Methanolobus zinderi: one gene and its partner. The protein of the gene in region 2 binds, or shares a complex with, the protein of the main gene of each other region. Links are inferred from orthologs where the notes say so. Each region holds a gene or a part of one and is shown on either strand. Other genes may lie near its edges.

Evidence for each region.
Region 1: the proteins of mcrC (region 2) and HWN40_RS00355 are in contact, whole or in part, in a cryo-EM structure (PDB 9H1L), measured with the Methanococcus maripaludis proteins. The link is inferred for Methanolobus zinderi from one-to-one orthologs. Residues at the interface, in WP_011171501.1 of Methanococcus maripaludis: Arg5, Lys6, Glu7, Gln8, Ile9, Val10, Asp11, Cys12, Arg13, Ala14, Val15, Met16, Gly17, Gly19, Glu20, Gly22, Gly23, Leu24, Gln26, Arg27, Gly28, Thr29, Phe30, Ala31, Glu32, Leu34, Asn36, Thr51, Tyr59, Arg62; in WP_011170365.1 of Methanococcus maripaludis: Arg6, Glu8, Gln30, His32, Val33, Met34, Gln35, Tyr39, Leu80, Ser81, Arg82, Leu85, Pro86, His87, Cys90, Asp91, Ser93, Glu94, Arg97, Lys98, Lys102, Pro103, Asn104, Met105, Ile106, Gly107, Ala109, His110, Lys122, Glu123.

Annotation. Positions count from the first base shown.
Region 1 is NZ_CP058215.1:72,538-75,855, reverse strand. Bases 230-3,220 are described here. They hold HWN40_RS00355 (methanogenesis marker 7 protein), read left to right. Parts: upstream 230-1,252; coding sequence 1,253-2,188; downstream 2,189-3,220. Other genes in these bases: HWN40_RS00345 (presenilin family intramembrane aspartyl protease PSH), read right to left, coding at 2,703-3,220; HWN40_RS00350 (carboxymuconolactone decarboxylase family protein), read left to right, coding at 2,226-2,699; HWN40_RS00360 (methanogenesis marker 17 protein), read left to right, coding at 654-1,253; HWN40_RS00365 (methanogenesis marker 15 protein), read left to right, coding at 230-649. Also shown: more of HWN40_RS00365, read left to right, coding at 1-229; more of HWN40_RS00345, read right to left, coding at 3,221-3,318.
Region 2 is NZ_CP058215.1:896,068-899,333, reverse strand. What follows is about bases 252-3,190. They hold mcrC (methyl-coenzyme M reductase I operon protein C), read right to left. Parts: upstream 2,058-3,190; coding sequence 1,446-2,057; downstream 252-1,445. Other genes in these bases: mcrB (coenzyme-B sulfoethylthiotransferase subunit beta), read right to left, coding at 2,590-3,190; mcrD (methyl-coenzyme M reductase operon protein D), read right to left, coding at 2,057-2,551; mcrG (coenzyme-B sulfoethylthiotransferase subunit gamma), read right to left, coding at 690-1,439; mcrA (coenzyme-B sulfoethylthiotransferase subunit alpha), read right to left, coding at 252-679. Outside these bases: more of mcrA, read right to left, coding at 1-251; more of mcrB, read right to left, coding at 3,191-3,266.

The DNA of each region.
Region 1 (3,318 bases), 820 kb from region 2 along the record:
AGGTGTCAAACGTGAGGACATACAGGCAATGGGAACCACGGGCTATGGTCGTTTCCTGGTTGGTGAACACTTTAACGCTCAGCTTATACAGGAAGAGATCACGGTAAACTCCAAGGGAGCGGTTTACCTTGCTGACAAGCAGAAGGGTTCGGCCACTGTCATCGACATAGGAGGTATGGATAACAAGGCCATATCCGTTGAGGATGGTATCCCCGGAATGTTTACCATGGGAGGCATCTGCGCCGGTGCATCAGGTCGTTTCCTGGATATGACCGCCAAGAGGCTGGGTGTGGACATTACCGAACTGGGCGCGCTGGCAGTAAAGGGCATGCAGCAAAATGTGAGCATGAACAGTTACTGTATTGTTTTCGGTATCCAGTCCCTGGTGAACTCACTTGCAAAGGGTGCAAGTCCCGAAGACGTTGCTGCTGCTGCCTGTTACAGTGTTGTGGAACAGATATTCGAGCAGCAACTGCAGGAAGTCGATGTAAAGGAACCTCTCATACTTGTGGGAGGATCATCACTTATTGAGGGTGTTCCCAAGGCACTTGGTGACCTGCTAAAGGTTGAGGTACTTGTTCCTCCGAACTCCCATCTGATCGGTGCGGTGGGAAGTGCCTTGCTTGCATCAGGATATGTGGAGGATTAACTCCATGGAAGCTCTCGAGACCTTTATTGTAGAATCCACGGTACCTGAGGAAGGTGAAGCTTACAGGAGCATAATCTCGGACGTCATCTCGGAGCTTGTACTGGGCGGAGCCATCGGTAGAATAAAGGTTGTCATCAGGCCCGAGGATTCGCTCTTTCAGATGGCTATTATCCTGAGAGGAAGCCAGAACCCTGTAAAACTCTCAGACTTTGGCGAGGCAGGATACGGGGCACTGGAAAAGAAAGAGGTCAAAATCACGATCAATGAGGAAAAGTATCTGCCTGCCCTGCTTGAGAAACTGTGGGCAAGGTACGGCCGTGGAAATGTGACACAACCCGAGAGAAGGACCGTTCTTGTAAGACAAAAAGGTGATCTTGAAACGGAGATAGAGTTCCTGATGGAAATGGTGGTTGCCGATCCGAAACAGACCCTGCTCTCAAGACTTGTGGAAATGGCAATAAGGTCAACTCCCGAGGGTTTCAGGGTGCGTTATCATTCCATGAAGGACAATTATTTTATTTTCGTGGCCAGTGAGGACAGCCTCAGACCCGAATGGATAGATGAAGGGCATAAGATACTTGCCGAACTACAGGAGGTGGAATAATGGCTGCAGTGCTTGAACCGTATATCTACGAAGGTGGTATCCATAAGCACACCCTGATCACCGAACTTCTGGAAGATCTGGGCGGATACCTGATACAGAAGGTACCGGCTGCCACAGAAGTCACCCTTACCATGCTGATACCCCGGGAAGATGTGCATCTGATCGAGGAGCTCGGCAAGAAACTGCTCGGCACACTCACAAAGGCTCCGCTCACGGGCACTGAAATCGCCGTGGTGTCTCCTACATTGGCATCCCATCACCTGCCCCACTCTGCCTGCGACGTTGCAGAGCACCTGCGCAGGGATGGTGCCAATACGAATATGCTCGGTCTTGCAAGAGGTATGGGAAGAAGGGTTGCGCTGTCTGCTGACTATGAGCGCAGGCTTATAAACGAGCATGATCTGGCTGTATTCTCTTTTGGTACCTTCAGTGACTGTATCAAGAACAAAAAACCAAAGCTTCTTGAAGGTGTGAGGATTCCCAAGGTAGTGACCGGAGGCCCGGAGCTTAAGACCGAGGAGGTTGCACATGCCGATGTGTATGTGGGTAATATAGGAAGGGTTGCCCACCGTCTGCGCAAATCGGATGAGATCAGTTCACTGGATGTCATGAACCAGAAGGTCGGTGAGGTCGTGGAAAAGATGCGTGAGGAACTTGCAAAGGATCCTCTGGCGGTACTGCCCCCGAGGGTTATGAAGGAAGTGCATGAACAGGTACCTCAGATATACGAGGTACTCACGCCAGCCCCGATAACCCTGCAGCTTGACGGTCTGCGCATAAAACTTCCCTACGGGCAGTTCCATGAAAAGATAGAGAACCTTGAATTCGATGAGGGTATAAGGCTTTCAGAGCTTGCAAGGATAACCCCCTCCAAAATGAAAAATTATATATTGGTCAAAATCAAACGTGAATCTGAGGTTGGCTTTGTTATTTGACAGCAATCGTCCATCTCTCTGAACCGAGGCTGTTCTCATGGAAATCGAAAAGATACGGAAAACTATTGATAAGGATACCGACGAGGCTGTAGAAGATATTCTCACAGAGGTGGAAGAACGTTATGGTGAAATTCCGTATATTGTGAATTTCATGAAGGACATGCCCGAGCTGTTCATCCCGAGGATGATATACGAGAACAGCGTCATGCGTGAGTTCAGGCGTATGGACCCTAAAACTGTGGAACTCATATGTATTGCTGTTTCCTCAGCACTTCGGTGCGAATACTGTCTGAAGACCCATGTAAGGGTTGCGAAGAGACTTGGAGTATCAAAGGAAGAGATATTCGATTCTATTCTGATTGCTTCCACGATATCCAATGCCGCCGTGCTTGCTGAAGGTACACGTTCCCTGGACTCGGAATTCAGCGAGGATGAGTCCGAAAAGCAGAATAGCAGGGATGGTACCTGCACGATCTGCAATATCGCTTCGGAGCTTCCCGAAGAAGAATAATTTTCAGTAGAAAGGTGTTCCTGCTATGAGAACGCCTACGATGTAACCCAGGATCACACCACCGTTCAAAAATGGTAGTCCTGCCTGTGGTTTTCCTCTCATTACAAGTACTGTTAGTGCAATGAATCCCACTAGAGTACCTACCATGGCTGCCAGTGCCGGGATGTTTATGAATCCTGCTATCCGGTATGCGTCTGTGAGGAAGATGTTTGCCGATACCACAAGTATGGTCGGCATGATGGCGTCTCCCAGACCCATGAAGAACGCTTCCCTCTCCTCTCCCTCTTCTTTTTTGAAGGAGTCCTCGATAAAGGAATATTTCATGTGCTTTGGCATCACGAAAAGTATTGGGAGACGCATATCCATAACTCCTTCTGCAAGGTCTATCATGTGTTTTGTCCTGTAAACTGCGATGGCATCATATATTGCCAGAAGTCCGAGGAGTACCACCACCGGTATTATGGAAAGTGAGATGCCGAATATTGCACTGGCTCCCGCACCGATTAGCAGTCCCACTGTGTTTATCACATACCATTCCGGGAACTTATAGAGGAGCACGGTCAGGATCACGGCAAGGGAAATTGAGATCACGTTATTGATCAGAGCGGATACTGTGGTA
Region 2 (3,266 bases):
TTGGGATGTGAGCTGCCTGCCATGATGTCTTGCCTATTGCTTCCTTGATCTGCTCTGCCTGCTCTTCTGGGAATTCCTTGTTGATGTCAATAAGGAACTGGCTGTCGATCTCGTCTGCGAGTTCATCGTCACCGGTGAACATCTTGACGTAACAGTCATCTACAAGAGCTGGGTGTGTCTCGACCATGTGTTCCTGGACAACTGCTCCACCAGGAAGTGCGTGGTTGAGTGTCTCAAGGTAGTGGTTGATTGTTTCTGGTGTGACCTCGATACCGAGCCTCTTCTCGAGTGTCTCGTGTGCAAGGTCCATACCGACAACGATACTCCTTCTGATGTCATCCCACATCTGCTGCATTGCAGAGTTGTTGACGTAGTGAAGGTCATCGATCTCGACCATCATGTCTGTACCGGACAGGAATGATGGGGTAAGTGCTCTCTGACCGAGTGGGATACCACCACAGTGCATCATTGGGTTGTAACCGACAAGTCCTCTCTTCTTTGCAAGTTCTGCACCTGCCTTTTTCATCTCTAATTTTCTAGGGTTCTGATCGACACCAAGCCTGTAGTATTTTACATGCTTGTCTGTGATCTCACCGCCTTCCATCTTGTTGGTACCATGTTCTTTAGTGAACTTGATCTCCATCTGTTTTGCAAATTTCCTCTGTCTGTCATCTGCCATTATAATCACCTCAGTTCTCTGGCTTGAAGCCGTAGATGGTTCTCTGGTCAAATACTCTCTGGACCCACTCAATGACTTCGTCGTCGTCCCTGAATGCAACGTTGTCAACACGGTAGATTGTTGTCCTCTTTGCTGCTTCCTCTTCGGACATTGGCTTTCCGAGGTTGACCTTCTTGTCGATTGGTCTTCCTACCTGGTCCTTGTGCATAATGATGTTGTCGCCTTCTTTTCTTACCCTCTCGAGCATGTCGAACATTACACCGTCTTCAGGAAGCCTGAGTGAGTGACCGTGTACTGTTGCGCCCCTGAGGCCAGCGAGTGCCGGACAGGTCATTTCAGTCTCGATCTGGAACTTTGCAAGTTCTTCCATGTCCCTCTCACGAGCTTCAACTACCTGACGACCGGAAAGTGTACCTGGGTCGACACCTCTGAAGTTGATTGCTGCTGCGTAGGATCTGAAGTATGGGGTTGAAGGTGCGTTGTACATTGAGTCAACGAACTGTACGTACCTTACCCTGTCACCGGCCTTTGCGCCTGGTGTTGGCTCTACCAGTTCCCTGATTGAGTCTTCCGGTTCACCCATTTCTGCAAGAGGTGGGTGTGTGCTTGGGTAGTCACTGCCTGGTGCACGGTGACCAAGTATTAATGTCAGGTCTTCGTCGGAAATGTCTCTGAGCTTCTCGACCTTTCCTGACATGTGTTTCCTTCTGTTTTCTGCAACGGATGTTGCTCCTGGATAATATTGTGGTTCATATGCCATAATTAATCACTCCTGATTCTCTAATGATCTCATTGTGGTTTTCACGGCTTTCACGAGCTCGTTCAGCTTTTCCCTTGAACATGATTCTCCTCGTGTCACTCCGCTCACAATTTCCATCACCCTTCCTTTGGTTAAAATATCACTTTCCTGTGGTTTTACAAGCCGTGTCTTTACTCCTGCCATTGCAAAATCCTCGAAATCTACGGGGATCTGACAAACAACTACTGCAGGGACACTGGCTTCTTCAAGTATCGCCTTAACCTTCCGTACTACATGTTCCCTGATGTTCCCTGTGTGGATAACGGCAACCTTGTGCCTGTTAATCTGTGCTATCTCTTCAGGGTTGATACCGAAAGAGCCCGAACCCATATTGGTGTCCGGAACACCTGAACCGGTGCTTAGCACAAGCACACTGACCTGGATCTCCTCTCTGCGCATCCCGTATGTTAGTTCACAAACGGGTTTTGTTATATGTCTTCTTCCGGGACTCATTGCAACTGCAATCACATCGGCTCTGCCGGTCTCGGAAAGAGTTCCTCGCTGTGCAAGTCCTCCTCCTCTGCCAAGGCCCATGCCGTGTCTGCAGTCTACAACCTGTGTTTCCCGGTCAAACATAATTATTCATCCAAAAAGTCAGGTTTGAGGATACATACAGGATTATGTTTCAGTTTTCCCTTGGGATCGGTCATTCCCAGCATCAGAGGATCTGCACCAGGCCCGCGTTTTGCGTAGTCTGTCACAGTCTGTTTTGTAGGAATGAACTGACCTTCCCTGAACTCAAATGAGACCGGAAGGATATTTTCACAAACTTCCCTGACCTGCTCCTTTACATCGACATCGATGACTTCCATACGGATGCCACCGACATAAACGGCAAGTTCCATAGCCTGCCCTGCAACCTCAATTACTGTTTTCCCTAGATGATGCACAGGTTCACCCTTTGCAGGTCCGTACGGGACAGTATCGGGAAGTCTGGGCCCATGGACAAACAACCTTGTAACACCGTTGATATCAGCGATTGCGTTCAACAACTTCTGGGCTGTTTCCGGTTTGAGCAGTCTCGAAGGGAATATTTCAAGCTGCACACAGTTTGTGTCTGAAGAATTTACCATTTGTAATTACCTGTGATATTTTAGGAGGGTTTTGTGTCTTAGAGAGCTCCTGCCACTGCTTTGATTGGCTCCTTGAACTCTGGAATTGATCCGAATACGCTGCCGACAAGTCCTGATGTCTTCTCGATTGAGAACATCTGTGTGCCTGCGTCAAGTGAGACTGCTGCACATACACAAGGAATTGCGAAACCTCTGGAGTGCCTGGTTACAACGTGGTTACCGTTGAAGATACCTGGTCCACCGCCACCGTAGATAGAGTGGCTGAAGAATGAGAATCCTACTGCAGTACCCTGTGCCCTACCCATGTCACAGCCTGGAAGACCTGTTTCCTTCTCAAGCATATCGTTGAAGTAGAGGATGGTTGATGATACGTTCTGAGCTGCCCTGCCTGCACCACAGTTTACCATGGTTGCTGCAAGCTGACCGACTGCTGCGCATGCATTCCACATGGAAACGTCGTTTGCCTTGTAGAAGTTGTATCCGGATGGTGCTGTCTTGTCAACTGATATGATACCAGCTTCAAGAGCTCTGTCTACTGTAGACTCGATCACACTGCCTATTGTACCGTTCTTACCGTTCTCCTTTACGATGTCGTAAACGAAGTTGTTTGCGTTAAGACCCTGGTATGCAAGACCGAGTAACTGGTGTCTCTCGAATGGTCCTACAGCGTTACCCATCTCGTACATACCTACCTGCTCGAAGATGGATGAAAGTG